4 regions of the Nonomuraea sp. NPDC005983 genome follow, and region 2 is predicted to be linked to each of the others. Evidence: riboswitches for the same ligand, from Rfam matches in the RefSeq annotation. Region 2 holds a riboswitch; each other region holds the start of a gene.

Region 1 (7,402 bases), on a different contig from region 2:
TCCAGATATATGGTCATGTACTGCTCGCCGGTGAGGATGCGCTGGACGGCCGCCAGCTCGGCGTCCTGACCGGTGATGGGCGGCAGCTGCTTGTAGCCCGCGCGCTTCATGGCCGCGATCGCGCCGCCCGCCATGCCGTCGTTGGCCGAGAGCACGCCGACGATGTTGTCCTTGCCGATAGCGGTGATCGCCTGCTCCATCTGCTGCTGGGCCTTGTCGGGGCTCCAGTCGGGGGTGTCGAACTCCCTGCCGACCTTGACCTTGCCGTCCAGGACGTTCTTGGCGCCCTTCTTGTAGTCGGCCGAGCTGGGGTCGGTGGGGGAGCCGTGGATCATCACGATCTGGCCCTTGGCCGTGGTGCCCCTGGCGTTCATCGCCTCGAGCAGGGCCTGACCTTGCATCTCGCCCACCCTGACGTTGTTGAACGAGACGTAGTAGGCGTAGTCGATGCCGGAGATCAGCCGGTCGTAGGCGACCACCGGGATCTTCTTCTGCCTGGCCTGGTTGACCAGCGGGGCCACCGCGTTCGCGTCGACGGCGTCGAGCACCAGCACGTTCGCGCCCTGGGTCAGCGCGGCCTCGACCTGTTGCTGCTGCTTGGCGGCGTCCTGCTCGGCGTTGCTGTAGAGGATCTTGCAGTCGGCGCAGAGCGCCTTGACCTTCGCTTCGAACAGCGGGCGGTCGAAGGCCTCGTAGCGCGTGGTCTTCGACTCGGGCAGGAAGAGCGCGATGGTCTTGCCGCCCTGCTGGTCCTGGGGTTTCTGGTTCGCTGTCGTCGTGGTGTTCCCGCAGGCGGCGGCCAGCAGGACCGCTGCGGCGGGGAGGAGTCGCCAGGCTCGGTGCATCGCACATCGTCCCTTTCGAGTGTGCCGGCCCCCGGTGCTGGTAAGAAAGGTAGTTTACTACCAGCGTGTTGGCTAGAGTTTGCCTGGAGGAGGACGTCACATGCGAGGTGAGCTGGGTAATCCGCGGCTGCTGCGGGTGCTGAACGAGCGCCGTCTGCTCGACCACCTCCACGAGCACGGCCCCGCGTCGCGGGCCGACCTGGCCAAGATCACCGGGCTGTCCAAGCCCACGGTCTCGGCCGCGCTCGCCGGGCTGGAAGAGGACGGCCTGGTGCACCTGGTCGGCGAGGTGTCGGGCAGGCCGGGGCCGGTGACCTCGCTCTACGACATGAACGCGGCGTCCGCGCACGTGGCGGGCGTCGACATCGGCCGCGACTGGATCAGGGTGGCGGTGGCGGACCTGCGCGGCACGTTCGCCGGCCGCACCGACGGCCGCAACACCGCGCGCAGTTCGGCGGAGCTGGCCGTGCTGGTGGGCGACCTGGCCAGGGCTGCTGCCGGGAAGGCCGAGCTCGACTGGTCCTCGATCACCTGCGCGGTCGTCGGCTCGCCCGGCGTGTACGACCCGGCGCTCGGACGCCTGGAGTTCGCCCCCAACCTGCCGGGCCCCGACCTGGCCGAACGGCTGCGCTCGGCGCTGGAGGTCGATCTCGTCATCGAGAACGACATCAACCTGGCGGCCGTGGGCGAGCACGCCTACGGCGAGGGGCAGGGCAAGGCGAACTTCGCGCTGGTCTCCATCGGCACCGGGGTCGGCATGGGGATCGTGGTCAACGGCGAGCTGTACGTCGGGGCGCGGGGCGCCGCCGGTGAGGTGTCGTACGTCCCAGCGGCCGAAGACCCGATCCCGTCCGACGACGCGCTGGCGCACGGCGCCACCGAGGCCGTGGCCGCCGCGCCCGGCGTGGTGCGGGCGGCCAGCGCGGCCGGGCTCGACCTCGCCACGGCCAAGGAGGTGTTCTCCGCCGCCGCGACCGGTGATCCGGTGGCCCGCTCGGTCGTGGAGGCCGAGGGGCGGCGGATCGGCGGCCTGCTGGTGGCGGTGGCGGCGGTGCTCGACCCTGAGGTGATCGTGCTGAGCGGCGGCGTCGGGCGCAACCTCGACCTGCTCGGGGCCGCGATCGAGAGCCGCGTGGCCGAGCTGGGGCCGCTGCGGCCGGTGGTGGTGGCGAGCGCGCTGGGCGACAGCGGCGTCCTGCTCGGCGCTGTCGCCCACGCGCGCGCCCGCGCTTGGGACCTCATCTTCGACGCTCGCAGGGGATGAGGCCGCTACGGGTCAGAACGTCGCCGTGGGCATGGCAGGGGCCGGCGTTGCGCGCTGCTTGCTGATCTCCTTCCAGAGCTTGACGCCCTTGGGGTCGGGACGGACGGCGCCGACGAAGGAGTCCTTGCGCCAGTCCGACAGCTGCTCCTCCTTCACGACGTCGCCCGTGTGCGGGGCGTGGACCATGTATCCGGGGCGGGAGATCATGCCCACGTGGCCGAGGCCGTGGAAGAAGACCAGGTCACCGGGTTTGAGGTGGTCCCAGCTGATCTTCTTGGAGAAGGCGTTGTACTGCTCGGCGGCGGTGCGCGGCAGCTCGATCCCCGCCTTCTCGTACGCCCGGAGCGTGAGCCCGGAGCAGTCGTAGCCGCTGTCGCTCGTCCCTCCCCAGACGTAGGGGATGCCGCGCTTCTTCATGGCGAAGTTGAGGGCGACCTTCCAGGCCGGGTTGGGGGTCTTCTTGAGCTGGAGCTGCTTGACCTGAGGGCCGGTGAGGGTAGAGGTGGGAGAGGAACTGGGGATGCTGTCGGGGGTGTCGGTGTCGGCGTTGGCAGGGGAGGCGAGGGCCATTCCGGCGGCTGTTGCTCCCAGGACGACGAGGACGGCGATGCGAGACAGGGGAGTGTCCTTCCATCTGGCCGACCGGGTTAGCTGACGGGCTCGGGCCTGGAAGTAGCCCTACGGCGATGCCGACTCGCCCCAGGTGAAGTGGGTCCCCGGCTCCACGCAGCCGTTGCGTGGATTAGGCCTGACGGACTCTAACGAAACGGTCAAAAGGTCGCAAATAGCCTAAATTGGACTGTCCGGACAGTGAGATGGTGTGTTCGTCAGCCGAGACGAGCCGGTAAGGTACCGTCCATGGAGTCGCGTAACATCCGCCTGGCGGTCATCCCCGGCGACGGCATCGGCGCCGAAGTCGTGGCAGAGGGGCTGAAGGTCCTCGAAGCGGTCGGCGTCAAGCTGGAGCCCACCCACTACGACCTGGGTGCCGCCCGCTACCACCGAACCGGCGAGACGCTCCCCGACTCCGTGCTCGAAGAGCTGCGCGGCTACGACGCGATCCTGCTCGGCGCCGTCGGCGACCCCAGCGTCCCGCCGGGCATCCTGGAGCGCGACCTGCTGCTCCGCCTGCGCTTCGCGTTCGACCACTACGTGAACCTGCGCCCGGTCAAGCTCTTCCCCGGCGTCGAGACCCCGCTGGCCGACACGCCGACCGAGAACATCGACATGATCGTGGTCCGCGAGGGCACCGAGGGTCTGTACGCGGGCACCGGCGGCGTCATGCGCCGCGGCACCCCGTACGAGATCGCCACCCAGGAGTCGCTCAACACCGCCTACGGCGTGGAGCGCGTGGTGCGGTACGCCTTCGAGAAGGCCAAGTCGCGCCCCCGCAAGAAGCTCAGCCTCATCCACAAGACGAACGTGCTGACCTTCGCCGGCGACCTGTGGCAGCGCACCGTCAACCGGGTGGCGGAGGAGTACCCCGAGGTCAGCACCGACTACTACCACATCGACGCGGCCTCGATGTTCTTCGTCAGCCAGCCCGAGCGCTTCGACGTCGTCGTCACCGACAACCTCTTCGGCGACATCATCACCGACCTCGGCGCGGCCATCGCCGGCGGCATCGGCCTGGCCGCCAGCGGCAACATCAACCCCGAGCGCACCGCGCCCAGCATGTTCGAGCCGGTGCACGGCAGCGCCCCCGACATCGCCGGCCAGGGCAAGGCCGACCCGACCGCGACCATCCTGTCGGCCGCCATGCTCCTCGACCACCTCGGCCTGCACGCCGAGGCGGCCAAGGTCGAGCAGGCCGTCGCCGACGACATCCTGGAGCGCCTGACCGGGTGGGCGGGCCGCACCACGCACGAGATCGGCGACGACATCACCGCGCGAGTATCGAGCTAGGGCCGCCTAGCTCCGCAAGCGCCTGGCGGTCCGGTGACGGACTGCCGGGCGCTTTTTGGTGTCCGCACGGTCAAAACACCCCACCTACCCCTTGCCATCCCAAATAGCGAGACAATAGGAAGTACGGACTGCCCCGCGCAGTGCTGTCGAGATCGCAGAGAGAAGGACCTTCGCCATGACCATTGCTCAGAAGCTCAGCTTCGACGTGCAGCTATCCGACCACGCGCGCACCGTGGCCGAGCGGGAGCAGGCACTGGTGAGTCCCGGATTCGGACAGGTCTTCACCGATCACATGGTCACCATCGACTACACCGAGGGCGAGGGGTGGCACGACGCGCGGCTCCAGCCGTACGGGCCGCTCTCGCTCGACCCCGCCACCGCGGTCTTCCACTACGCGCAGGAGCTGTTCGAGGGGCTCAAGGCGTACCGGCAGGGCAACGGCTCGATCGTGACGTTCCGCCCGTACGCCAACGCGGCCCGCTTCAACCAGTCGGCCGTCCGGATGGCCATGCCGGAGCTGCCGGAGGAGACGTTCGTCGAGTCGCTGGAAGTGCTCGTCCAGACCGACCGCGACTGGGTGCCCACCGCCGAGGGGCACAGCCTGTACCTGCGGCCGTTCATCATCGCGACCCAGGTCGGGCTGGGGGTCAACTACCCCTCGCGGAAATACAGGTACATGGTGATCGCCTCACCGGCGGCCTCGTACTTCGCCGGCGGTGTGAAGCCCGTCTCGGTGTGGCTGTCGACCGAGTACACCCGCGCCGCGCCCGGCGGCACCGGCTTCGCCAAGTGCGGCGGCAACTACGCGGCGGCCTTCGTCGCGCAGCGGCAGGCCGTCGAGCAGGGCTGCGACCAGGTGGTCTGGCTCGACGCGCACGAGCACAAGTACGTCGAGGAGATGGGCGGGATGAACCTGTTCTTCGTCTTCGGCGACAAGCTCGTCACCCCCGCGCTGACCGGCACCCTGCTGCCGGGCATCACCCGCGACTCCATCCTGTCCATGGCCGCCGAACTCGGCCTGGAGGCCGAGGAGCGCCTCATCTCGACCGACGAGTGGCAGGCGGCGAGCGAGTCGGGCGAGCTGACCGAGGTGTTCGCGTGCGGCACGGCCGCGGTGGTGACCCCGGTCGGCTCGGTCAAGGGCGCCGACCGCGCCTGGACCATCGCCGACGGCGCCCCCGGCCCGGTGACCATGCGGATCCGCGAGGAGCTGGTCGGCGTCCAGTACGGCACCAGGGAGGACAAGCACGGCTGGGTCCACAAGATCAGCTGACCCGGGCCGCGCGGGTGGCGGCTAGTTCTTGCGGACGAGCGTGAGCCCGTCAGCGACAGGCAGCACGACGACCGTCACCCGCGGGTCCTCGGCCACCAGGTCGTTGAACTCGCGCATCACCACGGTGGCCGGTTCGTTGTCGGCCGGGTCGGCGACGCGGCCCTTCCAGAGGGTGTTGTCGACCATGAGCAGCCCTCCGGGCCGCAGCCGATCCACCAGCAGCTCGTAGTAGGCCGGGTAGTTGGGCTTGTCGGCGTCGAGGAAGGCCAGGTCGACGCGCTCGTGGAAGGCGGCGAGCGTGTCGCGCGCGGGGCCGATCGTGAGCGTGATCCGGTCGGCCACGCCCGCCGTCTCCCAGTAGCGGCGGGCGATCGACGTCCACTCCTCGCTCACGTCGAAGCAGTGCAGGGTGCCACCTGACAGCCCGCGGGCGATGCAGAGCGAGGAGTAGCCGGTGAACGTCCCGACCTCGACGGCGACGTCCGGCGCGACCAGCTGCGTGATCATGGTGAGCAGCCTGCCCTGATCCGCGGTGATCTGCATGCCGGCGCTGTCGCCGGTCGCCGCGACGGTCTCCTTCGCCAGGGCTTCGAGCAGCGGGTCAGGCTTGGTGGTGTGGTCGAGGATGTACTGGGCCACATTGGGGCCGAGCAGGTTTCCCTTCATCGGATCATTGTCGTCCGCGCGAGGGGGTGAAGCGAGCTCATCCCACGTCGCGCCGCTCGGCCCAGTCGACCTCCGACGGGAGCCGGTCGGGCCGCAGCCCACGCCAGGAGGGGTGGCGCAGCCGGTGGTCCTCGGTGATCTCCATGAACTGCACCTCGCCGACCAGGCGCGGCTCGACCCAGCGCGCGTCCCTCGCGAACTCGCGCGGCACGGGCACGGTGAACGGCGAGTCCGGCCGCTCCAGCGGCGCCAGCCGTTCCCGCAGGTCACGCAGCATCGCCTCGGTGAAGCCGGTGCCGACGTGCCCGACGTAGACGAGCCGTCCGGCGGGGTCGTACGCGCCGAGCAGCAGGGACCCGATCATGCCGGAGCGCCGCCCGGCCCCGGGCTTCCAGCCGCCGATCACCACCTCGGCCGTCCGGACGTTCTTCACCTTCGTCCACTCGGCGGAGCGCCTGCCGGGCCGGTAGGGGGCCGAGCGGAGCTTGCACACCACGCCTTCCAGCCCCAGCCGCATGCTCGCCTCCAGCGCCTGCTGCGCGTGGTCCTCGAACTCGACCGGGACCTCCCAGCGGTACCCCGGCATCACCAGGGTCTTCAGCAACTCGCGCCGCTCCGTGTACGGCCTGCGCACCGACGGCGTGTCGTCCACGTGCAGGATGTCGAACACTAGGTACGTGACGGGCGTGGACCTGGCCAGCTCGGCCACCTGGGCGGGGTTGCGCTGGTGCATGCGCGGCTGGAGTGCCCCGAACGACGGCCTGCCCTGCTCGTCCCAGGCCACGATCTCGCCGTCGAGCACCACGTCGTGCCCGCCGACCGCCCCGGCGATCGGGTACAGCTCGGGGTAGGCGGGCGTGATGTCCTTGCCGTTGCGGGACGTCAGCCGCAGCGCCCGCCCCTCGACGTAGGCCAGCGCCCTGACCCCGTCCCATTTCATCTCGGTGCACCACCTGTCCTCCTGGGCGGGCGGTGGCAGGCTTCCGAGCTGTGCCAGCATGGGCTGGTAGGCGGGCAGGTGCGCCATGAACCCGGCATACCCCGGCGAAAGTCAGTTTTTGGCAAAGCTCGGTGAATACCCCGTCATGCCCGCTGTCCCGCGTTTCGGATAGGGTCTGCGCGATCAACGAAGGGGCGGCGGATGACGAAGAGGCTGGCGGCCGTGGTGGCCGCCATCGCGGTGCTGGCCGTGGTCGTGGTGATGGCCTTCACGCAGCCGGGCGAGTCGGCGCAGGGCGTCAGGCTGACCCGGCAACCGGACGGGACGATGGTGCTGGCCGACAAGGGCGGCAGCGCGCCGGTGCTCGACCTGTACGAGGACTTCGACTGCCCGGTCTGCAAGGAGCTGCACTCCAGGGTGAACGCCACCCTTGAGAAGCTGGCCCTGGAAGGCAAGGTCAAGGTGGTCTTCCACACCGTCACGATCTTCCAGGACGAGCCCATGCGGTC
Region 2 (7,402 bases):
TGTTCAGCGCGCCCGACGAGATCGCCGACGACCTCATCCGCCAGCTCGTACGCGCCGAGCCGCTGGGCCGGGCCATCGCCGTCGTGTCGTCGGACCGGGAGGTGGCGGAGTCGGTGCGGCGCATGGGAGCCAGACCGGTTCCGTCAGGTCTGCTGCTGCGCCGCCTCGGTAGGGCCTAGATTACAAATCTGCAGAACGGGTGAGACCTTACCGGCCACTTCTGTACTATTTCGCCCCAGATCTGATCTCTGGGAGGCGACGCTGTGAGGTTTGGCCGGGTGCCGATGGCCGCGGGTCTAGTGGCCGGGCTGATGCTTTCACCAACGGGTGAGGCGCTGGCTGAGCCGAGACCGACCCTGCGGCAAGCCCAGGCGAAGCTCGACAAGCTGAACGACCAGGCCGACAAGGTCGTCGACCGGTACAACACGGCGAACGAGAAGTACAAGGACGCCAAGAAGCTCTACGGCAAGCTGAACGACAGCTACAAGCGCAAGCTGGCGACCGTGGCGGACCTGCGCGCGCAGGTGGTCTCGATGGCGATCGACAACTACCAGCTGGGCAGCGACATGATGTCCTGGCCCTCCATGCTGGGAGCCGACAACCCGTCGGGCATGCTCAACGGGCTGGTGCTGGCCGGGCGGATCACGCAGGCCCGCGCCGAGACACTGGTGGCCTTCGACAGGGAGAACCGCAGCCTCAAGGTCGACCGCGACAACGCGCAGACCGCTCTGTCGGCCGCCGACGACAAGCGCGACGCGGTCGAGAAGGAACGCAGCGAGATCCTCGCCCTCATCAAGCAGCAGAAGAAGCTGCTCAAGAAGCTCGGCGCCTACCGGACCGGCGACCCGAACAGCACCGGTCTGAAGTACACGGGCCCCGCCTCGGGCAACGCCGCCGCAGTCCTCCGCTTCGCCTACGCCCAGATCGGCAAGCCGTACGTCTTCGGCGCCACCGGGCCCGGCGGCTGGGACTGCTCCGGCCTCACCCAGGCGGCGTGGCGGGCCGCGGGCGTCTCCCTCCCGCGCACCACCTGGCAGCAGTGGGCCTGGGGCGCCGCCCGCAAGGTCTCCGTGAACGACCTCCAGCCCGGCGACCTGATCTTCAGCAACGGCCTCGGCCACGTCGGCATCTACGCGGGCAACGGCAAGATGGTCCACGCCCCCCAGACCGGTGACGTGGTCAAGATCTCTCCGCTGACGGGCCGCAGCCTGGTGGGCGCGATCCGTCCGTAGCCGGCCCGTTCGAGGGTCAGGCCGCGTCCCAGGTGACCGGGAGCCGATGCACGCCGTAGATGTCCGAGGTGGTGCGCAGCGGCACGTCCTCGGGCGGGACGGCCAGGCGCAGCGTCGGGAACCGGGTGACCAGGGCGGGGAAGGCGACCCGCATCTGGACGCGGGCCAGTTGCTGGCCGAGGCACTGGTGGACGCCGTGGCCGAAGGACACGTGCCCGGTGGCCTGCCGGCGCAGATCGAGGGTGTCGGGGTCGGCGAACCTGGCTGGGTCGCGGTTGGCGGCCTGGATGGAGATGGTGACGGTCTCACCGGCCCTGATCAGGTGGCCGTCCAGCTCGACGTCGTCCACCGCCGTCCGCACGCCGGTGTGGGGGATGCTCAGGTAGCGCAGCAGCTCCTCGACGGCCTGGTCGGTGCGGCCGGGATCGGCGCGCAGGGCGGCGAGCTGGCCCGGGTGGCTCAGCAGGGCGAAGGTGCCCAGCGCGAGCATGTTGGCGGTGGTGTCGAGGCCGGCGCCCAGCAGCAGGGCGCCGATGTTGGTGAGCTCCTCGTCGGTGAGGTCGCTCGTGGTCAGGTCGCTGAGCAGGTCGTCGGTGGGCTGGGCGCGCTTGGCCGACACCAGCCGGCGCAGGTACCCCTGCAGGGCGGTGATGGCGGCGTACTGCTCCTCCGGTGCGGCGTCGTGGTCGTTCAGGGCCGCCGTGTGACGCTGGAACATCTCGTGGTCGGCGTAGGGGACGCCGAGCAGCTCGCAGATCATCAGTGCGGGGATGGGCTGCGCGTACGCCTCCACCAGGTCCACTGGCGGCCCGTGCCGTTCCATGGCGTCCAGGTGCTCGGCGGTGATCTGCTCGACGCGCGAGGTGAGCCGGCGCATCCGGCGGACGGTGAACGTGCCGGTGAGCAGGCTCCGGTAGCGAGTGTGCTCGGGCGGGTCCATCCCGATGAACATCCCGGGCGGAGCCGGCGGGAACTGCCCCGCGGAGGCCGCTCCGGGCACCGGGGAGCGCATGAGGTCATGCCTTGAGCTGAAGCGGGTGTCGGCCGTCACGGCGCGGGCCAGGGTATGGCTGGTCACCAGCCAGCCCACGTGCCCGTCGGGGTAGGTCATCCGGCTCAGCGGCCGCTGCTCACGCAGCCGCGCCAGCTCCTCGGGGGGATCGAACGGGCGGCCCGCGGGACGCGTCACGGGCAGCCCCGCCAGGACGGGGAGGGATTCGGTCATCTCTGCTCCTTCTGGACGAGCGAGCTTCGGCATCGAGATAGTACGCGTTCAACTGTCAGCAAAAGCTACGTTGCATTCAATGCATTTGTCAATCGCTGATCTGACGATTTCCCTGTTTAACCAGCTGAATGAGGTAGAGAATTGCAATGGATTTGGGAGTGAATGCAACGTCCAGCCGTCCTCTGTTGCAATGGAGTGCATGCGAACGCAATACTGGCGCCCGGTGTGTCGAGCGGAAGAGCAACGGGAGGCGAGCGCGGATGCCGGGAGGCAGGCTGACCTACGAGGATCGCCAGAGCGTCGCCGCAGGCCTCGCCGAAGGGCTCGGGTACGCCGAGATCGCCAGGCGCCTCGGGCGGCCGACGTCCACGATCAGCCGGGAGGTGGCGCGCAACGGCGGCCCTGGCGGCTACCGGGCCGACCGGGCGCACCAGGCGACCGAGGGGCGCGCCCGCCGGCGCAGGTCGGCCCCGTCGCCGCCACCGCAGGCCGCCACCGGCGGATACGGGCGCGACCCGGAAGCGGTGCGCGAGCTCGAGGAGGGGCTCACGGCGCTGCTGGTCCAGAACGGGGTCCCGCGGATGACGGCCAGGGTGCTCACCTGCCTGTACACCACCGACTCCGGCGGCCTCACCGCCGCCGAACTGGTCCAGCGGCTGCGGGTCAGCCCGGCGTCGATCTCCATGGCCGTCGGCTACCTCGAGGAGCAGGCGCTGATCAGGCGCGAACGCGACCCCCGTCGGCGGCGCGAGCGGTACGTCATCGACGACGACGTCTGGTACCGGGCCTTTCTGGCGAGCGCCCGGAGGAACGTCATGCTGGCCGACGCCGCCCGGAAGGGGGCCGAGGTCCTCGGCGCCGCCACACCCGCGGGAGCCCGGCTGGAGGACATGGGCCGGTTCCTCGGCTACCTCGGCGACGACATGGTCCAGACGGCCGAGCGCTGGTGGCAGGTCCTCGTGGCGCACCGGACGGCGGGCCGCCGGTACGGCGGGACGGGTGACCCGCGCCACGTGACGGATGTGACAAGAGTTACAGATGGGACCTGACTCGAACCCGTGTCGTCAACTGTGAGAAGGGTCACATTTGAATAACGACAACCCGGCTTCCAGCAGCGATTAATCCCCTTACTGACACCTTTATCTGATCTTTACAGGCTGACTCGGGCTTTGCCAGCCCGTGAACTTTCGGCGTAGCTTCTGGCGTCGCGGTGCCAAGCCATGGCGCCGCGAACCGACATCGGTCCCCCCGATGTGGACGAGATAGTCATCCGCTGGCCCGCCGCCACCCCCACCGAGCACGACACCCGGCGGTGAGGCCTGCCGAATCCGTGCAGCCAGGAGGCACGGAGCCGGGGACCCAGCGATCCCGTTCCCCCGGGATCAGGGGTGAATCGGCGCGTAACGCGTCGTAGGGCGACTTCCAGGCCCGAATCCGTCAGCTAACCCGGTAGGCGTTCGTGGAAGATCCAAGGAGAAATCCTGTCTACCCACCCGCATAACCCCCGTCTGTCCCGTTTTGCCGTGAGTGGCGTTGCGCTCACGATGTCCGTGGCGGCTGGAGGGCTGATCCTCCATGCCCCGGCGGCGCAGGCGGCGACGACGAGCGAACGGGCCGGCACTTCCACGACCGCGGCGGCGAAGACCGTCGGGTCCGCGAAGACGGCCACGGTCTCTCGGCAGATGGCGAAGGCCCGCAAGGCCGTCGCCGTGGCCAAGGAGCAGGTCGGTGACCCCTACCGGTACGGCGGCACCGGGCCTGGCTCGTTCGACTGCTCCGGACTCGTCCAGTACGCCTGGAAGAAGGCCGGAGTGAAGATCCCGCGTGTGACGAACAGCCAGTTCGCGCGCATCAAGAAGAAGGTCTCCTGGAGGAGTCTCAAGCCGGGCGACCTGATGTTCTTCCGCGGGCTCGGACACGTCGGCATGTACGTCGGCCATGGCAAGATGATCCACTCGCCGAGGACCGGCGAATCGGTGCGTATCGACAAGCTCGGCGGCTGGCGCAAGGCGTCGTTCGTCGGCGCGGTACGTCCCGGCCTGTGACCGATCACGAAACGCCCCGCCCCTGCCAGGGGCGGGGCTTTCGGGTGCCGTCACCCGGCGGGCCGCGTTCCACGTGGCGGCCCGGGGCCTGGCGAGCGGTGCCCGGTTTCGCGGCCACGGCCGCACGGCCTTGGTGACCGGCGGGGCCTGCGTTCCCGGATCTGTGACCTTCGGTCTCCCGGCCGTCTCCGATGGGCCGGGCCGCTACCATCTGGCATGGTGTCCGTGCAGGTGAGCCGTCGAGCCGCGCTGGCGGGGCTGGCGCTCCTCGCGGCGGCCTCGGCCAGCGCGCCGCCGCGCGACGGCGGCCTGCCGCTCGCGCATGACGGGCTCCGCGATCTCTGGTCTGACGGAGCCCGGACCGTACGCGGCGCCCGATCGCTCGTCGTGGGGCATCGCGCCGATGTGAGGCTGCTCCGCGACCTGGCACGCAGGTCCGACGCGGCGGGGGAGCGGGTCTCCGCCGTCCTGGGCGGCCAGGTGCGCCCGCTCGTGCTCGTCCCCGACTCCATCGCCGACGGCGCCCGGCTGGCGGGGCTGACAGGGGTGGCCGGGCTCGACGGGCTGGCCGCCGTCGCCGACGACGGCCGGGTGATCGTGATGCCCACCGCGTTCGCCCGGCTCACCCCCATCGGCCGGGACGTCGTCCTCACCCACGAGCTGACACACGTCGCCGCAGGCACCGACCACCTGCCCATCTGGCTGTACGAGGGCTTCGCCGACTACGTGGGCTACCGCGACGCGGGCCTCGCCGTCCCGGTGGCCGCGGCCGAGCTGGCCGCCGAGGTCCGGGCCGGGCGGCTGCCGCGCGAGCTCCCCGGGCCCGCCGCGTTCGCGTCGCGTGAGCCCGGACGGCTGGCGCGCGCGTACCAGGAGGCGTGGCTGGCGTGTCGCTTCCTGGCCGGACGGTTCGGCGAGAGGACCCTGGTGAGGCTCTACCGTGATGCCCAGAGCCGCGGCGTCGACGCGGCTCTGGCGGCGCTCGGCCTCTCGGTCGAGACACTGACGGCACGGTGGCGCGACTACGTGCGGGACGAGCTGGCGTAAGGGGACGCAGATGGACGATCGTCAGGACATGAACGACATGCCCGACGCGGGCCCGCCCAGACCCGCCGCCCAAGGTCGGCAGGCCGCTTCAGCCGCCTCCGAACCGGGCGCGCCAGCCGACCCTGTCCCGGATCCCCCGGACGGCACCGAGTCCGGCGGCAGAGAGAGCAGCGGCAGAGGGAGCGGCGGGGGGCCGGGGGAGCCGGAGACGGAGGAGTGGCTGGACCGGCGGGCACGGCGGCAGGCCGGGGGCGCGTTGATGCTGCTCGGGGCCGCCATCCTGGCGGTGGCGGCGTTCAGCACACCCTGGCAGGTGCTGCCGCCCGGGGCGCCGGACGTCCCGCCCGACCCCGTGCGAGACTTCACCGCCGCGCAGATCGCCAGGGCCGACGCCTTCGACGCCGCCACCGCCATCCCCGGCTACCTTTCGCTGGCGCTCGCCGTCGTCTTCGCGGGCCTGCTCGTCGTCACCCCGTTCGGGGCCAGGGTGCTCGGCTGGCTGCGCGGCCCCTGGTGGCTGCGGGTGATCGAGGGCGTGCTGGTGCTGACCGCGATCAAGGAGGCCCTGCGGTGGCCGCTCGGCATGTGGTTCGAGACGCGGCTGCGCGCCTTCGGCCTGTCGACGCAGGACTGGGCCGGCTGGACGGCCGACAGGTTGAAGAACCTCGCCGTCAACGTGGTGCTGCTGTCGATCATGCTGGTGGTGCTGATCGCGCTGGCCCGCAGGTTCAGGCGGTGGTGGCTGCCGGCCGCCGTCGGCGCGTTCCTGTTCACGGTGGCCGCCTCGTTCGTCTACCCGGTGGTGTTCGAGCCGCTGTTCAACGACTTCCACGCCATGCCCGCCGGCCCCCTGAGGACGAACCTGCTCGCCATGGCCGAGCGCGACCACGTCCCGGTCGAGGACGTGCTGGTCGCCGACGCCTCCCGGCGCACGACCGCGCTCAACGCCTACGTGTCGGGCTTCGGCGCCACCCGCCGCATCGTCGTCTACGACACGCTGCTCAAGGCTCCCCAGCCCCAGGTGGAGCTGGTGGTGGCGCACGAACTCGGGCACGCCAAACGCGGCGACGTCCTGACCGGCACGCTGATCGGCGGGCTGGCCGCCGCGTTCGGCGCGGTCCTGCTGTACGTGGTGTTCGGCGCCGTACGCCGGCGCACCGGGGTCGTCTCGGTCGCCGACCCGCGGGCGGTGGGCGTCCTGATCGGCCTGATGGGCCTGGGCACCCTGCTGTCGGGCCCGGCCCAGAACGTCGTCAGCCGGCACATCGAGGCCCGAGCCGACGTGCACGCCCTCGACCTGACCCGCGACCCCGTCACCTTCGCCGCGATGCAGAAGCGGCTGGCCGTGACCAACATCTCGGACGTCTCTCCCAACCTCTTCGACTACGTGATGTACGCCTCGCACCCCACCGCTCCCGAGCGCATCGCCATCGCACGGTCCTGGGCACGGCTGAACGGCGTCGGCGAGCCGTGACCGGGGTGGTGTTCGTCACCAACGACTTCCCGCCCAGGCCCGGTGGCATCCAGTCGTTCGTGCACGGCCTGGCGCTGCGCACCCCCGGCGTGGCCGTCTACGCCCCTGCCTGGCGGGGGGCCGCCGAGTTCGACCGGCGCCAGCCGTACCGGATCGTCCGGCACCCCACCTCGCTCATGCTGCCCACGCCCGAGGTCGCGCGGACCGCGGCCAGGCTGGTCGCCGAGGAGGGCGCGCGGACGGTGGTGTTCGGCGCGGCGGCCCCCCTCGGCCTGCTCGCGCCGAAGCTGCGCGCGGCCGGGGCGCGGCGCGTGGTGATGCTGACCCACGGCCACGAGGCGTCGTGGGCGAGCGCCCCGCTGTTCCGCGCCGCGCTGCG
Region 3 (7,402 bases), on a different contig from region 2:
CATACTCAAGGAGTTTCGATGAACTCGCTCATGCTCAACATGGACGGCGTGCAGATCCCGCAGCTCGGCTTCGGGGTCTGGCAGGTCCCCGACGACGAGGCCGAACAGGCCGTGAAGACCGCGTTCCAGGCCGGCTACCGCCATGTCGACACCGCGCAGGCCTACGGCAACGAGGCGGGCGTCGGGCGTGCGGTCCGCGACTCGGGCGTCCCGCGCAGGAAGCTGTTCATCACCACGAAGCTGTGGAATGCCGACCACGACCAGGCCGAGCGCGCCTTCGAGGGGAGCCTGTCCAGGCTCGGGCTCGACTACGTGGACCTGTACCTCATCCACTGGCCAGTGCCCGAACAGGACAAGTACGTCGAAGCCTGGCGGGCGCTGGAGAGGATCTACCGTGACGGCCGGGCCAAGGCGATCGGCGTGTCCAACTTCGCCGTCGAGCACCTCACGCGGCTGCTGAACGAGACGGACATCTCTCCTTCTCTCAACCAGATCGAGCTGCATCCCTACTTCCAGCAGAAGCAGCTGCGCGACTTCCACGAGGCCAACGGCATCCTGACCGAGGCGTGGAGCCCCCTCGGGCAGGGCAGGGAGCTGCTGGACGACCCAGCGCTGGCCGTGCTGGCCGGCAAGCACGCCAAGACCCCCGCCCAGATCGTGCTCCGCTGGCACGTGCAGCTCGGCCACGTGGCGATCCCCAAGTCGGTCACACCGTCGCGGATCAAGGAGAACGTCCAGGTGTTCGACTTCACCCTGGACGTCGAGGACATGGCCGCCATCGGCGCGATGAACCGCGGTCTCCGGATCGGGCCGGATCCGGACACCTTCAACTTTCTGGGGTAGATCCTTTACGCTCTCTCCATGAGAGATCTCGCCTGGGGTATCGCCGCCACCGGTGGCATCGCGCAGACCGTGGGCGCGGTCATCGCGGCGGAGCCGGGGATGCGTGTGGCGGCCGTCGGCTCGCGTGACCTCGGCAGGGCGGCGGCGCTGGCGTCCACGCTGGGCGCCGAGTCGGCCTACGGGTCGTACGCGGAGCTGTGCGCCGATCCGGCCGTCGACGCCGTGTACGTGGCCACGCCGCACGCCCAGCACCTGGAGGTGGCCGAGGCCGCGATCGCGGCGGGCAAGGCGGTGCTGTGCGAGAAGCCGCTCGCGGCCTCCGTCGCCGACGCCGAGCGGATGGTGCGGCTGGCCCGGGAGGCCGGGGTCTTCCTGATGGAAGCGATGTGGATGCGGTTCAACCCGCTCATCCAGCGGATCGCCGGCGACCCCCGGTTCGGCGAGATCCGGTCGGTGCAGGCGTCGTTCGGGTTCGCCTTGCCCTATGACCGGGCGCACCGGCTGTGGGCGCCAGAGCTGGGCGGGGGTGCGCTGCTCGACCTGGGGATCTACCCGTTCGGGCTGGCCCAGCTGCTGCTGGGGATGCCGTCGGAGCTGCAGGTGACGGGGTCGCTGGCGCCCTCGGGCGTCGACGCGGAGGTCGGCGGGGTGCTGCTGTACCCGGGCGGCAGGCGGGCGCTGGTGGAGGCGTCGCTCCTGGGGTCGTACCCGAACGAGGCCTACGTCGTGGGCACCGGGATGCGGGCGCAGATCGACGCGCCGTTCTGGGCGCCGCGCCGGGTGGTGCTGTCGGGGCCGTCGATGGAGGACGAGGTCCACGTCCTGGAGCCGGGCGAGAGCGGCTACGTCGGAGAGCTGCGCGAGGTGCGGGCGGCGCTGGCCGAGGGACGCACTGAGAGCCAAGTCATAACCCTTGACGATTCCCTTGCCATGATGGGGCTTCTGACGGACGCTAGGCGGCAACTCTCCTAGCTGGGCATTTATGCACTTGTAATCCGCTTGCCCGATGTATTACCTTCTAAGTCATTCGAGGCGTAACGTCCGGTTTGTCCGGTTCGTCGCCTGTCCATCGCAAGACACATCACAGGACTACCTGTGACCGCTGAATCCGCCTCGCGCGGAACCGGGGACCCACGTTCCTTGGGGTGAATCGGCACGTCAGTGCCGTAGGACAGCTTCCATGTCCGAACCCGTCAGCTAACCCGGTAAGCGGCATGGAAGCAAGGAGTATCCCCGAACGATGGCCATGCACCGACTTGCTCGTGCCCCGAAGTTCAGCTACGCCCGCGCCGCCCTCGGCGCGACCGTCATCGCCGCCGCGATCGCCGCACCCACGGCAGCCAACGCCCAGACCACCCCCTCCGCCGCGCTGACCCACCCGCAGCACTCGCAGGTGCGCCCGGCCGACCACGAGCGGAGCGCCAAGGTCAAGGTCACGGCCGCGCAGGTGATCGCCCTCGCCAAGGCGCAGATCGGCACCTCCGAGAACGCCCTGGGCGGCGGCACCAAGTTCCAGAAGTGGTACGCCGACTCGGCCCGCGCCGCCGAGACCATCCAGCGCGACGGCGGCACCAGGGCCGACTACATCAACGCCGCCTGGTGCTCGATGTTCGTCTCCTGGATCGGCGACAAGACCGGCCTCAGCGGCTCCATCGGCTCCGACGCCTACACCGTCGAGCACGCCAAGTGGTTCAAGCACAACGACCACTGGGGCACCGCGCCCAAGCCCGGCGCCGTCGTCTTCTTCGCCTGGAGCGGCAGCAAGAGCCTGGACGACATCAACCACGTCGGCTTCGTCGTCAAGGACAACGGCGACGGCACGATCTCGACCGTCGAGGGCAACACCGGCAACGGCGTCGTCGAGCAGCGGGTCCGTCCCACGTCTCAGGTCGTCGGCTACGGCTACCCCGACTACGCGGGCTGAGCCCCCCTCTCCCCCGCCATCCCCCAACTCCCCCTCCCCCTCTCCCTCACCATCCCCCTGCCTGCGAAGCGCGCGCCCGCTCCCCTCGGGTGCGCGCTTCGCAGGCTTTCGCGGTTGCCCGGGTCGAGAGGTCTCGGAAAGACTTCGACTCCGCTGTCGATTCGCGCCGCGCGCGTTCGACGCTGCCATGAGGCCGGACGCTCGACCGAAGGAGACGCGTAGTGAAGTTCATGATCGTGGGCAAGGCGAACGAGCAGACCGAGGCCGGGGCGCTGCCCAGCAGGGAGTTCGTCGACAAGATGATCGAGTACAACGAGGCCCTGGCCAAGGCCGGGGTCCTGCTGGCCGCCGAGGGCCTCTACCCGAGCTCGCACGGCGCGCAGATCTCCTACAGCGACGGCAAGGCCACCGTGATCGACGGCCCGTTCGCCGAGGCCAAGGAGCTCATCGCGGGCATCTGGCTGATCCAGGTGAAGTCCCGCGAGGAGGCCCTGGAGTGGGCGCTGCGCCTGCCCGTCCCGCCCGGCAGCAACGGTGTCGGGCTGGACGTCTGGCAGGTGTTCGACCCGTCCGACCTGCCGGAGGAGTCCATGACCCCCGAGACCGCCCAGCGGGAGGCGGACCTGCGCGAACTCCTGAGAGACAGGCGCGAGTTCTGACCTGCGGCCGTTGCGGCGCTCGGCCGCGGGCTGCTCTGATAGGCGGGTGACGGGTTCTGACACGCACCGCGCCATCGAGGCGGTCTGGCGGATCGAGGCCGCCCGGCTGATAGCCGGGCTGGCCCGGATGATGCGCGACGTCGGGGTCGCTGAGGAACTCGCCCAGGACGCGCTGGTCGCGGCGCTGGAGCAGTGGCCCGCGTCGGGCGTGCCGCGCAATCCCGGCGCGTGGCTGATGACCGTCGCCAAGCGCCGGGCCGTCGACATGGTGCGGCGGAACGAGCGGTTCGAGCGCAAACTCGTCGAGCTGGGGCGGGAACTGGAGGACGAGCAGCCGCCGTCCGACCCCGACGAGATCGAGGACGACCTGCTGCGGCTGGTGTTCACGGCCTGCCATCCGGTGCTGTCGACCGAGGCCCGGGTGGCGATGACGCTCCGGGTGCTCGGGGGGCTGACCACCGACGAGATCGCCCGGGCGTTCCTCGTCGCCGAGCCGACGGTGGCCCAGCGGATCGTCCGGGCCAAGCGGACCCTGGCCGACAAGCAGATCCCGTTCGAGGTGCCGCAGGGAGACGAACTGGCGGGGCGGCTGTCGTCCGTCCTGGAGGTCATCTACCTGATCTTCAACGAGGGGTACTCGGCCACGGCGGGCGACGACTGGATGCGTCCCGGCCTGTGCGAGGACGCCCTGCGGCTGGGGCGGGTGCTGGCCGGGCTGATGCCCAAGGAGCCCGAGGTGCACGGGCTCGTCGCGCTGATGGAGATCCAGGCCTCGCGGGCCGGCGCGCGTGTCGGCCCGTCCGGCGAGCCGATCCTGCTGCTGGAGCAGAACCGGGCGCGCTGGGACAGGCTCCTCATCGGCCGCGGCCTGGCCGCGCTGGATCGGGCCGAAGAGCTCGGCGGCGCGCTCGGCCCGTACGCCCTGCAGGCCGCCATCGCCGCCTGCCACGCCAGGGCCCTCACCCCTGAGGAGACCGACTGGGCACGCCTCGCCGCGCTCTACGAGGCGCTGGCCAGGCTCTCCCGGTCGCCCGTCGTCGAGCTGAACCGGGCGGTCGCCCTCTCGATGGCGTACGGCCCGGCGGTGGGGCTCGAACTGGCGGACCAGCTCGTCTCCGAGCCCGCGCTCAAGGGGTACCACCTGCTGCCGAGCGTCCGCGGCGACCTGCTGGCCAAGCTGGGCAGGACGGCCGAGGCCCGCGAGGAGTTCGAGCGCGCGGCGGCGCTGACGCGCAACGAGCGCGAACGCGCGCTCCTCCTGGAGCGCGCCGCCGCCTGCTGAGCGCGCTCTCTGTCACCACGTGGCCTGCCCGGGAGGCGTCACGAAAGACACCTGTTGTGATGGGAGCGCTCCCATACAGCCGTCTGGGGCATCTGCGATGCGAAATCCGATTTCACCACGACGGTTCGTGCGGTTGGTAACGGTTACGTTGCGGTGGATTGACGAGGTCATGCGGCACGGGCACCCTTTGTGGGAGCGCTCCCAAATCATCCCATCGCGGCCGGCAGCACCGGGCCGCCCCGCACCTCCCACATCCACCCGAGAGGGGTTCCCCCATGATGATCAGCAAGCGGCGCGGCGGCCTGGCCGCGGCCTCCGCGCTGGCCGCGACGGCGCTGGCCGTCACCTCCTGCGGCTCCAGCGGAAGCCCTTCTGCCGGCGCGCCCGCCTCCTCCGCGGCGGCGCAACCGGTCACGATCAGGGTGCAGACCTTCGGCGGCGGCACGAACTTCGGCTACAAGAACGCGATCGCCAAGTGGAACGCCGAGCACAAGGACGTCCAGATCAAGGAAGAGCACCTCACCGACCAGTTCGAGCAGCAGTACTGGCCGCAGATGATCCAGTGGCTGCAGGCGGGCAACGGCGCGGGCGACGTGGTCGGCATCGACGAGGGCGGCATGGGCCTGGCCAAGGCGCACCCCGAGTGGTGGGCCGATCTGAAAGAGTTCGGCCTGGACTCCCGCAAGGCCGACTTCCCCGCCTGGAAGTGGGAGAACGGCGTCACCCCCGACGGCAAGGTGTTCGGCCTGGGCACCGACATCGGCGGCATGAGCCTGTGCTACCGCACGGACCTGTTCAAGAAGGCCGGCCTGCCCACGGAACGGGACAAGGTCAGCGCCCTGTGGGCCAGCTGGGACGACTTCGTCAAGGTCGGCCAGCAGTTCCAGGCCAAGGTGAAGGACACCAAGTTCACCGACGGCACCAACACCCTCTATCAGGTCGTCCTGTACCAGGAGGCGGCCAAGAACGGCAACGTCTCCTACTTCGACAAGGACAACAACCTCATCGTCGACAAGAACCCGGCGGTGAAGACGGCCTTCGACTTCGCCACGAAGATGAGCCGGCTCGGCCTGACCGCCAAGCTGCGCAACTTCACCGACGAGTGGGCGGCGGGCACCCAGAAGGGCGCGTTCGCCACGGTCGGCTGCCCGTCCTGGATGCTCGGCGTGGTCAAGGGCAACGCCGGCGACGGCGGCAAGGGCGAGTGGGACGTGGCCGCGGTGCCCGGCGGCGGCGGCAACTGGGGCGGCTCCTGGCTCGCGGTGCCCAAGCAGAGCAAGCACCCGAAGGAGGCCGCGGCGGTCGCCGACTACCTGACCCAGGCGCAGACCGAGGCGAGCATCTTCACCGACTTCGGCAACATGCCGAGCAACACCAAGGCGCAGCAGGACTCCGCCGTGCAGAGCGCCAAGAACGAGTTCTTCAACGACGCGCCCATCGGTGAGATCTTCGCCAAGTCGGCGGCGAGCCTCCAGCCCGTCTTCCTCGGCGTCAAGCACGCCCAGGTCAAGAACGCCATCGAGTCGGTGATCCAGGGCATGGACGACGGCTCCGTCGCCTACGACAAGGCCTGGCAGCAACTGGTGGACGACGCGGTCAAGGCCGCGGGCTGATCTCCGCGTCCGGCCCGCCACGGGGGCGGGCCGGGCCCACTGCCGGCGAAAGGTCTGTTATGAGCCTCGACACCCTTCCGCGGACGCAGCGGCGCGATCGCCGCCTCCGTCCCGGCCGTCCCTGGCGATCCACCCTGGACGTCAAGGCGATGCCGTACGCCCTGGTATCGCCGTATTTCCTGCTGTTCGCCGCCTTCGGGCTGTTCCCGCTGGCCTTCACACTCTGGTACTCGCTCTACGACTACGACCTGGCCGGCACCGTCGAGTGGGCCGGCCTGGGCAACTACGCCAAGCTGCTGACCGACGAGGACTTCTGGAACGCCGTGGCCAACACGGTCGGCATCTTCCTGCTGGCCACCATCCCGCAGCTGCTGCTGGCCCTGCTGCTGGCCAACGCGCTCAACAAGCGGTTCAAGCTGCGCCTGGCGATCCGGATGAGCGTGCTGTTGCCGCTGGTCACCTCGGTGGTCGCGGTAGCGGTGGTGTTCACCCAGCTCTACGCCCGCGACTGGGGGCTGGTCAACTGGGTCCTCGGCTGGTTCGGCGTCGACCATGTCAACTGGCGGGCCGAGCGGTTCCCGTCCTGGATCGCCATCGCCACGATGGTCGACTGGCGCTGGACCGGCTACAACGCGATCATCTTCCTGGCCGGGATGCAGACGATCCCGCGCGACCTGTACGAGGCGGCGGCGATCGACGGCGCGTCGCGGCGGCGGCAGTTCTGGCAGATCACCCTGCCGCTGCTGCGCCCGACCATGGTCTTCGTCGTGCTCAACTCCACGATCGGCGGGCTCACGCTGTTCTCCGAGCCGACGACCTTCTACAACGGCAACGTCGACGGCGGGTCGCAGGGCCAGTTCCAGACGGTCGCGATGTTCATCGTCAAGCAGGGCTTCCGGGAGTTCGACTACGGCTACGCCGCGGCGGCCGCCTGGCTGCTGTTCCTGCTCATCCTCATCGGCGCGCTGATCAACTTCCTGCTCGTGCGCAGGATCGGGGGCACGACATGACCCAATGGTCACCGACCCTCATCACCAGGGTCATGCTGGGAGTGGCCGTCCTGCTGTCGGCCTTCCCCCTC
Region 4 (7,402 bases), on a different contig from region 2:
CATGACGAGGATCGGCGCCAGTGATGTCGAGATGGCGACGGTCCCAGCCCAGGCACGGAGTCGGCGGGCCATCGGGCTGCTCTTGTGCTCGGCGCATGAGTTCATGACCATTCTGACGCAAGGAACGTCGGACAAGTTCGCCCGAAACTCGCCCTGGATCCCTACTTCGAGCCGGTTTCGTGCAGGTTCCGGCCTAACCAGCGGGCAGAGACGCGCAAGGCACTCATTGTCAGGGACCGAAGCTCCAGACGTTGCCGACCGGGCGCCCGCCGCGTCGTAGGACGGTGCCGAGAAGCTCGGTGAGTTCCTCGTCCACGTGCGCGAGGAGTTCGTCGCCGAAGACGCACAAGGAGGCTTCCCGCCAGTTGCCGAACGTGCCCATTCGGAGGTCTTCGGTGACTTGGATGACGTGTTCATCGACGAGACAGGCGTAACTTGCCCAGCGTGGCTGCCCTGGCCCGCCGACGCGGGTCGGGTCGATGCGAGAGCCGCTGATGTACCACTTGAGGCGGTAGAGGCGATCACCGGGCCGAGCGCCGGCGCGTAGTCCGCGCTCGATGATCGCCGAAACGAAACCTGCGGCTCGCAGCGATTCGCCGAGCAGTGGTGAGTCGTGAGAGAAGACCTTCCACTCGATCAGCTCACAACGTGCGGCGAAAAGCTCCCGCTGCCGGCGGATCAATTCCGCCAGGTCGTCGCAGGCGAGAGCGGCGTGGGGGCGGGCCGCCGAAGTACGACAAGACCGACCACCGTGAGTGCCATGCCGTGGAATGCGGGATCAACCGCCTGAAGCGGCACCGCGCCGTGGCGACCCGCTGTGACAAGCTCGCCGTCCGTTACGAGGCGACGGTGCTGGTCGCGGTCATCAACGAGTGGCTGTTACCAGCACCGCCCAACGGGTCCTAAACGACGCAGAATTCGTTGCCCTCGGGGTCCTGCAGAACGACGGCGTAGTGCTCCATCTCCGGCTCATCCGTGATCCGCAGCACGGTGGCACCGGACTTGGTGAGCCGTTCCACCATGGCGGTGACCCGCTGAGTGCGGACCGCCAACGGGACCTCACGCCCTCCGCCCACCTTCAAGTCGAGGTGCACCCGGTTCTTGGTGACCTTCGGCTCTGGGACCTGCTGAAACCACACCCGCGGCCCCTGTCCCGCAGGGTCGATGATCGACTCCGGCGCCTCCCCGGCATCGCCGGTCAACTCCTCCTCGGGCACCCCCATGCCCGCCCAATACTCCCGCCATGTGGAATGCCCGCCCGGTGGGGGTTCGGGAACATAACCCAGAGCCTCGGCCCAGAAGCTCACCAGCCTCTGCGGATCAGCACAGTCGATCACCAGTTGCAGCGTCATCTCCATACCCGGAGGATTCCAGACAGGTCTGACAAAATCGGCCACGGCCCTTGCCCAGACCACCCCGCTAAAGATCCACTTTCGCAACAGGCCCTCTAGGTGAAGTAGGCACGCTCTCGTCGAGCGGTTGCCTGCGTAGCGCAGCTAGCAGTGCAAACGACTCCTTCCGGATATAAAGGCGGCCGTTTGCTGCAGCGCGGATTGCGGCTGTTGACGTCCCGAACACGAAGATCGCTGGATACTGCTAGCCTCACGGGTTCGATCAGCTCATCCCGGTTGTAGACGTCAAGATTCATCTGAGGACAAGGACAACCATGCCGCTATTGGCTCGCATGCTCGCCGCACCCCTGTTCGTCGACGTCCGAGCCGGCGCGGTCGCCAGCCTCGGCACGCTGCTGGCTGACCTGCAGATCGCCCGGCAAGGCAGAGTGGCCGTCGCCGTCGGTCCCAGCCAGGGTGACGACATCTGCGAGGAACTGCGAATCGATGGGGCCGAGGTCCTACGCATTCCCGACGGTACGCTCACCGCCGCCGTTGAGCTGGGACAGCGACTGCGGGCCGGCCAGTTCGAAGTCATCGCCGGCATCGGCGGTGGCAAGACCATCGACGTGGCCAAGTTCGCCGCGCACATGGCAGGCATCCCGATGGTGGCGGTAACCACCAGCCTGGGACACGACGGCATCGCCTCGCCGGTCAGCACCCTGCGACATGAGTCGGGCACGGGCTCCTACGGCGTCGTGATGCCGACGGCCGTCCTGGTGGATCTCGACCGCGTCCGGTCCGCCCCGGCGGCACTTTCCACGGCCGGGATCGGCGATGCGATCAGCGACCTGTCCGCAGTGGCCGACTGGGAACTGGCCGCCGCCGAGGCCGGCGAGCACATCGACGGGCTAGCGGTGTCGATGGCCAGATCAGCGGCACTGGTCGTCCTGCACCAGCCAGGCCAGGCCCGAGACGACGAGTTCCTCACCGTGCTGGCCGAGTCGCTGATCCTGTCCGGGATGGCAATGGCGGTGGCCGGGTCGAGCCGACCTGCCAGCGGCGGCGACCACGAGATCATGCATGCCATCAACCAGCTCTACCCCGGCACGGCCAGTCACGGAGAACTCGCCGGAGTCGGTGCCCTGTTCTGCACCTACCTACGTCAGGACGAAGACAAGGTCCAGCTGATCTCCGCTTGCCTGAAACGGCACGACCTCCCGCGTACTCCCGGCGATCTCGGCCTGTCAGACACCGACTTCGCCAAGGCCGTGGCGTACGCGCCACGAACCCGTCCGGGCAGGTACACCATCCTCGAGCACCTTGACCTATCCGAGTCCCAGCTTGCCGACCATGTGGACGCCTACGTCAAGACAGTCGCGGGCTAACTCCCGCACAAGGGACCGCCGGTAGGGCGATGCGACAGCCGCTCGCTATGAAGCGAAACAGCCCCTGCCTGGCCATGGCGGGTGTCCGGAGAACAAGAAGAAAAGCAGCTCAGCGCACCACAGGCGACATGACAACGCCAGCAACCTGAAGCCTCAATCGCACGGCTACTGCCAGCACAAAGGCCATCTCAACTCGTGGATACATCACCAGATGCCATATCCCCTACGTTCAGTACATCGAGATGTGCACGTGGTCGTAGTGGTTCTCGGTGATGCTGCCGCGGTCCGACATGGCTTCCCAGCCCGAGCCCTGGTTGATGCGCTGCTTCCAGATGACGTACTTCACGCCGAGCTTGGCCTTGTTCTGCAGGGCCCAGGCGGCGATGCGGTCGCCCAGGGCGTTGTTGGCGCTGCTCGGCATGGTGCCGCCGGTGCTCATCATGAAGTCACAGGCCCGGCCGAGGGGGTGCTCGCCGCTCGATCCCGCCCTGAAACAGCCCACCTCGAACGGCAGCGCGAAGTTCTTCTCGATCAGCCCGCGGATGACCCGCATGCGGGCGGTGATGTTGTCGGACCCGGAGGGCAGCTCGGGTGCCCAGCTGCCGTCGGAGCGTCGGCCCGGTCCGGTCGGGACGAGTTCCGTGAGCTTCTTCTGAATGTCCTTGATGACGTCCTGGGCGCCGTCGCGCTGCTTGGCGACGTCCGCCGTGTCCGTGCGGATCTTGGACTCGAGCGCTGCCGCCTCGTCGGAGGCGCGCTTCTTCTCGTCGCGGGCGCTGGCGACGCTCCGCACGATGGCCTGCTGCTCGCTGGTGAGTTGTTCGAGGACGGCGGCGGCGGCGCCGTCGGTGGGCAGCAGGAAGGACGGATCGCCGTTCTGGTAGCGCAGCTGGATGAGCTCGGAAACCCGCCTCTGGGCCGTGGCCAGAATCTGATCGGCGGTGGCGAGCCATTTCCCGGCCGCTTCCGCGTCCTGTCGCGCCTTGGCCAGCTCGACGCGCTTGAGGTTGTAGCTCTCGATGAGCTTGTCGACTTTCGCGTTGAGCTTCTTGAGTTCGGCGCGTAGCTGCGCCTCCGTGGGTTTGGGCGCGGCCGTGGCGACGGCCGGGCTGAAGGCCGCGGAGGCGGCGGTGACGAGAGCGATGGCCAGACTCGCGGGGGACGCAGCCGCCACGTACGTGTTCCTCTCCCTCTGCCGGCCGGGTTAGCTGACGGGTTCGGGCAGGAGTGATGTCCCTACCACCGAAGTGGATTCACCCCGGTTGCGGTGGGTCCCCGGCTCCCGGGCAACACGCCCGGGATTAGGCGGCAACGGCTGTTACGGCCGGTGCAAAAGGGATGTTAGTAGTAAAACCAAGGTCATGTGAACTCAATCGGAGATCAATTAGTGATCTACCTGTGATCGAAGCATGCGTGCCGCCTCCTCTGGCAGCACGTCGTTGACGAACGCCCCCATGGCCGACTCCGAGCCCGCCAGGTACTTCAGCTTGCCGGGCGCGCGCCTGATGCTGAACAGCTCCAGGTGCAGGTAGGCCAGCTCGCGCTGCTGCCGCACCGGCGCCTGGTGCCAGGCCGAGATGTACGGCATCGCCACGCCGAACAGCCCGTCCAGCGCCCGCAGGACCGAGGTGTACAGCGGTGCGAACGCGGCCCGCTCCTCCTCCGACAGCGCCGCCAGGTCGGGCACCTGCCGGTGCGGATACACGTGCACCTCGAACGGCCAGCGGGCGGCGGCGGGCACGAACGCGGTCCACAGCTCGTTCGAGGCGACCACGCGGGTCCGCTCCGCCTGCTCGGCGGCCAGCACGTCGGCGAACAGGTTGCCGCCCGAGTGGCGGGAGGCGGCCGCGAGCTGGAGCTTGGTACGCGGGGTCACGTACGGGTAGGCGTAGATCTGGCCATGCGGGTGGGGGAGTGTGATGCCGATCTCCTCGCCCCGGTTCTCGAAGCAGAACACCTGCTCCACGCCGTCGATGGCCGACAGCTCGGCGGTCCGGTCGGCCCACGCCTCCATGACCAGCTCGACCTGGGAGTCGGAGAGGCGGGAGAACGACGAGGAGTGATCGGACGTGAAGCACACGACCTCGCACCGTCCCGCTCCCGGCCGCACCCCGCTCAGTCCACCCACCTCACCGTAAGTGCCGAAATTTCCGGAAAAAGAGGGGAAGCGGTTCTCGAACACCACCACGTCGTAGTCGTGCGCCGGGATCTCCGAGGCCCGCGTGTCAGTCGACGGGCACAGCGGGCACTCGTCGGCGGGAGGCAGGAAGGTGCGCGTCTGCCGGTGCCCCGCGATCGCGATCCACTCCTCGGTCAGCGGGTCGTAACGGAGCTCGGACGCCACCGGCCTGGGGTCGAGCGGCCGCCGGTCGATCGCGCTCCTGTCGGCGTCGTCGCGCCGGTCGAAGTAGATCAGCTCTCGGCCGTCGGCCAGATGGGTGATGGTGCGCTTCACTGCGAGCCCTCCGCGATGATCAGTTCTCCGGCCCGTTCGGCCAGCTCCAAGCGTGCGTCCTCGGACAGCCCGGCGTCGCTGATGACCACGTCGGCCTCGGTCAGCTCGGCGATCGTGCTGATGCCGACGGTGTTCCACTTCGTGTGGTCGGCGGGGACGACCAGCCGGTGCGCCGCGGCCACCAGCTCTCTGTCGGTCTCGGACTCCAGCAGGTTCGGCGTGGTGAACCCGGCGCGGACGCTCATCCCGTGCACTCCGAGGAAGAGCGTGTCGACGTGCAGGCGGCGGATCGCGGCCACCGCGACCGGGCCGACGAGCGCGTCGGACGGAGTGCGGACGCCACCCGTCAGCACGACCGTGCGGTCGGCGCGCGGGTTGCGGTGGAAGACCTCGGCTACCGGGATCGAGTTGGTGATGACCGTGAGGTCCGGCACGCCGATGAGGTGGCGGGCCAGCGCCCAGGTGGTGGTGCCCGCCGACAGGGCCACCGCGGTGCCGGGCCTGACGAGCTGGGCGGCCTGGCGCGCGATGCCCTCCTTCTCCTGCTGCTGGCGGGCGGACTTGGCGGTGAAACCCGGCTCCTCGGTCGAGCCGGGGCCGAGCGCCGTGGCGCCGCCGTGCACCTTCTCCAGCAGGCCGCGCTCGGCGAGCACCTCCAGGTCGCGGCGGATCGTCATGTCGGAGACGCCGAGCTCGCGCACGAGATCGGCCACCCGGACGCCGCCGCTGCTGCGCACGCGCTCCAGAATCGTCTGCTGCCGCTGCTGTGCGAGCACGCCGTCGCTCCTTCCAACAGATTCCACCAAATTATGACACGGGTTTGTTGGGGAATGTTAGGTAGCCGCATGGCTTGTGCGGCGGCCCGAGGCGCGAGACGTTGGAAGCGAAGCACGCGCCGATCACGGAGGTGAGCCCATGGCCAGACGAGCTCGCAAGGGCAAGGACCGCAAGAAGAAGAAGGCCAACCACGGAAAGCGCCCCACTGCCCGCTGACGCGGCGTCGTCTAGCCCGGCAGGTCGCTGAGGGCCTCGTCCAGGCGTGACTGCGGCAGCGTGTGATCCTGCATCGACCCTGACAGGTAGCGGTCGTACGCGGCCAGGTCGAAGTGGCCATGGCCGCAGAGCGCGGTGAGGATCACCTTCTCCTCGCCGGCCTCCTTGCAGCGCAGCGCCTCCGCGATGGTCTCCGCCAGCGCGTGCGTCGGCTCGGGAGCCGGGACGATGCCTTCGGCGCGGGCGAAGCGCACGCCCGCCTCGAAGCACTCGCTCTGCGACTTGGCGACCGCGTCGAACAGGCCCAGCTCGTACATGTGCGACAGCAGCGGCGACATCCCGTGGTAGCGCAGGCCGCCCGCGTGGATCGGGTCCGGCACGAAGCGGTGGCCCAGGGTGTGCATCTTCAGCAGCGGCGTGAAGCCCGCCGTGTCGCCGAAGTCGTAGGCGTAGACGCCGCGGGTGAACGACGGGCAGGCGGCCGGCTCGACGGCGCGGAACGTCGGGTTGATCTTTCCGGCCAGCTTCTCCCGCAGGAACGGGAGCGCCAGCCCGGCGAAGTTGGAGCCTCCCCCGGTGCAGCCGATGATCACGTCCGGCGTCTCGTCCAGCTGCTCCAGCGCCTCCTCGCCGATCACGGTCTGGTGCAGGAGCACGTGGTTCAGCACCGAGCCGAGCGCGTAACGCACGTCGGCCCCTGACGCGGCCACCTCCACCGCCTCGCTGATGGCGATGCCCAGGCTGCCAGGAGAGCCGGGGGCGTCGGCCAGCGCCTTGCTGCCCGCGCTGGTCAGCGGCGAGGGGCTGGCGTGCACCGTCGCGCCGTACACCTGCATGAGCGAGCGCCGATAGGGCTTCTGATCGTAGGAGGCGCGCACCATCCAGACCTCGCACTCCAGGCCGAACTGTGCGCACGCGAACGCGAGCGCGCTGCCCCACTGCCCGGCGCCGGTCTCGGTGGTGAGCCTGCGCACGCCCTCGCGGGCGTTGTAGTAGGCCTGCGGAACGGCCGTGTTCGCCTTGTGGGACCCGGCAGGGGAGACGCCCTCGTACTTGTAGTAGATCCGGGCGGGCGTGCCGAGCGACCGCTCCAGCCGGTGCGCCCGGATGAGCGGGGTCGGCCGCCACAGCCGGTAGACGTCCAGCACCTCCTGGGGGATCGGGACGAACCGCTCGCCGCTCACCTCCTGCCTGATCAGCTCCATGGGGAAGAGCGGGGCGAGGTCGTCCGGCCC

The links. A riboswitch is a leader RNA that binds a small molecule or an ion and turns the genes downstream of it on or off. The one in region 2 is predicted to bind cyclic di-AMP.
Region 1: linked by a shared signal. The riboswitch ahead of ABZ297_RS10530 (C40 family peptidase) and the one ahead of ABZ297_RS32170 (C40 family peptidase) in region 2 are both predicted to bind cyclic di-AMP.
Region 3: linked by a shared signal. The riboswitch ahead of ABZ297_RS29960 (CHAP domain-containing protein) and the one ahead of ABZ297_RS32170 (C40 family peptidase) in region 2 are both predicted to bind cyclic di-AMP.
Region 4: linked by a shared signal. The riboswitch ahead of ABZ297_RS34155 (hypothetical protein) and the one ahead of ABZ297_RS32170 (C40 family peptidase) in region 2 are both predicted to bind cyclic di-AMP.

What each region holds. Positions count from the first base shown of each region.
Region 1 covers NZ_JBEXUP010000016.1:53,646-61,047, forward strand. The annotation lists gene ABZ297_RS10520 (sugar ABC transporter substrate-binding protein) at 1-845, opposite strand, end outside; gene ABZ297_RS10525 (ROK family transcriptional regulator) at 946-2,109, shown strand; gene ABZ297_RS10530 (C40 family peptidase) at 2,122-2,679, opposite strand; cyclic di-AMP (ydaO/yuaA leader) riboswitch at 2,732-2,868, opposite strand; gene ABZ297_RS10535 (3-isopropylmalate dehydrogenase) at 2,968-4,014, shown strand; gene ABZ297_RS10540 (branched-chain amino acid aminotransferase) at 4,190-5,287, shown strand; gene ABZ297_RS10545 (class I SAM-dependent methyltransferase) at 5,309-5,953, opposite strand; gene ligD (non-homologous end-joining DNA ligase) at 5,991-6,980, opposite strand; gene ABZ297_RS10555 (thioredoxin domain-containing protein) at 7,095-7,402, shown strand, end outside.
Region 2 covers NZ_JBEXUP010000094.1:21,368-28,769, reverse strand. The annotation lists gene ABZ297_RS32190 (NYN domain-containing protein) at 1-179, shown strand, start outside; gene ABZ297_RS32185 (C40 family peptidase) at 264-1,232, shown strand; gene ABZ297_RS32180 (cytochrome P450) at 1,249-2,457, opposite strand; gene ABZ297_RS32175 (helix-turn-helix domain-containing protein) at 2,718-3,506, shown strand; cyclic di-AMP (ydaO/yuaA leader) riboswitch at 3,768-3,928, shown strand; gene ABZ297_RS32170 (C40 family peptidase) at 3,981-4,502, shown strand; gene ABZ297_RS32165 (hypothetical protein) at 4,734-5,549, shown strand; gene ABZ297_RS32160 (M48 family metallopeptidase) at 5,560-7,023, shown strand; gene ABZ297_RS32155 (glycosyltransferase family 4 protein) at 7,020-7,402, shown strand, end outside.
Region 3 covers NZ_JBEXUP010000082.1:7,053-14,454, reverse strand. The annotation lists gene ABZ297_RS29970 (aldo/keto reductase) at 19-843, shown strand; gene ABZ297_RS29965 (Gfo/Idh/MocA family oxidoreductase) at 862-1,815, shown strand; cyclic di-AMP (ydaO/yuaA leader) riboswitch at 1,934-2,070, shown strand; gene ABZ297_RS29960 (CHAP domain-containing protein) at 2,084-2,767, shown strand; gene ABZ297_RS29955 (YciI family protein) at 2,998-3,426, shown strand; gene ABZ297_RS29950 (RNA polymerase sigma factor) at 3,473-4,708, shown strand; gene ABZ297_RS29945 (extracellular solute-binding protein) at 4,984-6,321, shown strand; gene ABZ297_RS29940 (sugar ABC transporter permease) at 6,381-7,331, shown strand; gene ABZ297_RS29935 (carbohydrate ABC transporter permease) at 7,328-7,402, shown strand, end outside.
Region 4 covers NZ_JBEXUP010000106.1:20,723-28,124, forward strand. The annotation lists gene ABZ297_RS34130 (hypothetical protein) at 1-72, opposite strand, end outside; gene ABZ297_RS34135 (DUF2716 domain-containing protein) at 230-682, opposite strand; gene ABZ297_RS34140 (hypothetical protein) at 766-906, shown strand; gene ABZ297_RS34145 (VOC family protein) at 903-1,358, opposite strand; gene ABZ297_RS34150 (iron-containing alcohol dehydrogenase family protein) at 1,685-2,719, shown strand; gene ABZ297_RS34155 (hypothetical protein) at 2,949-3,893, opposite strand; cyclic di-AMP (ydaO/yuaA leader) riboswitch at 3,899-4,037, opposite strand; gene galT (galactose-1-phosphate uridylyltransferase) at 4,104-5,174, opposite strand; gene ABZ297_RS34165 (DeoR/GlpR family DNA-binding transcription regulator) at 5,171-5,950, opposite strand; gene ABZ297_RS34170 (TrpB-like pyridoxal phosphate-dependent enzyme) at 6,179-7,402, opposite strand, start outside.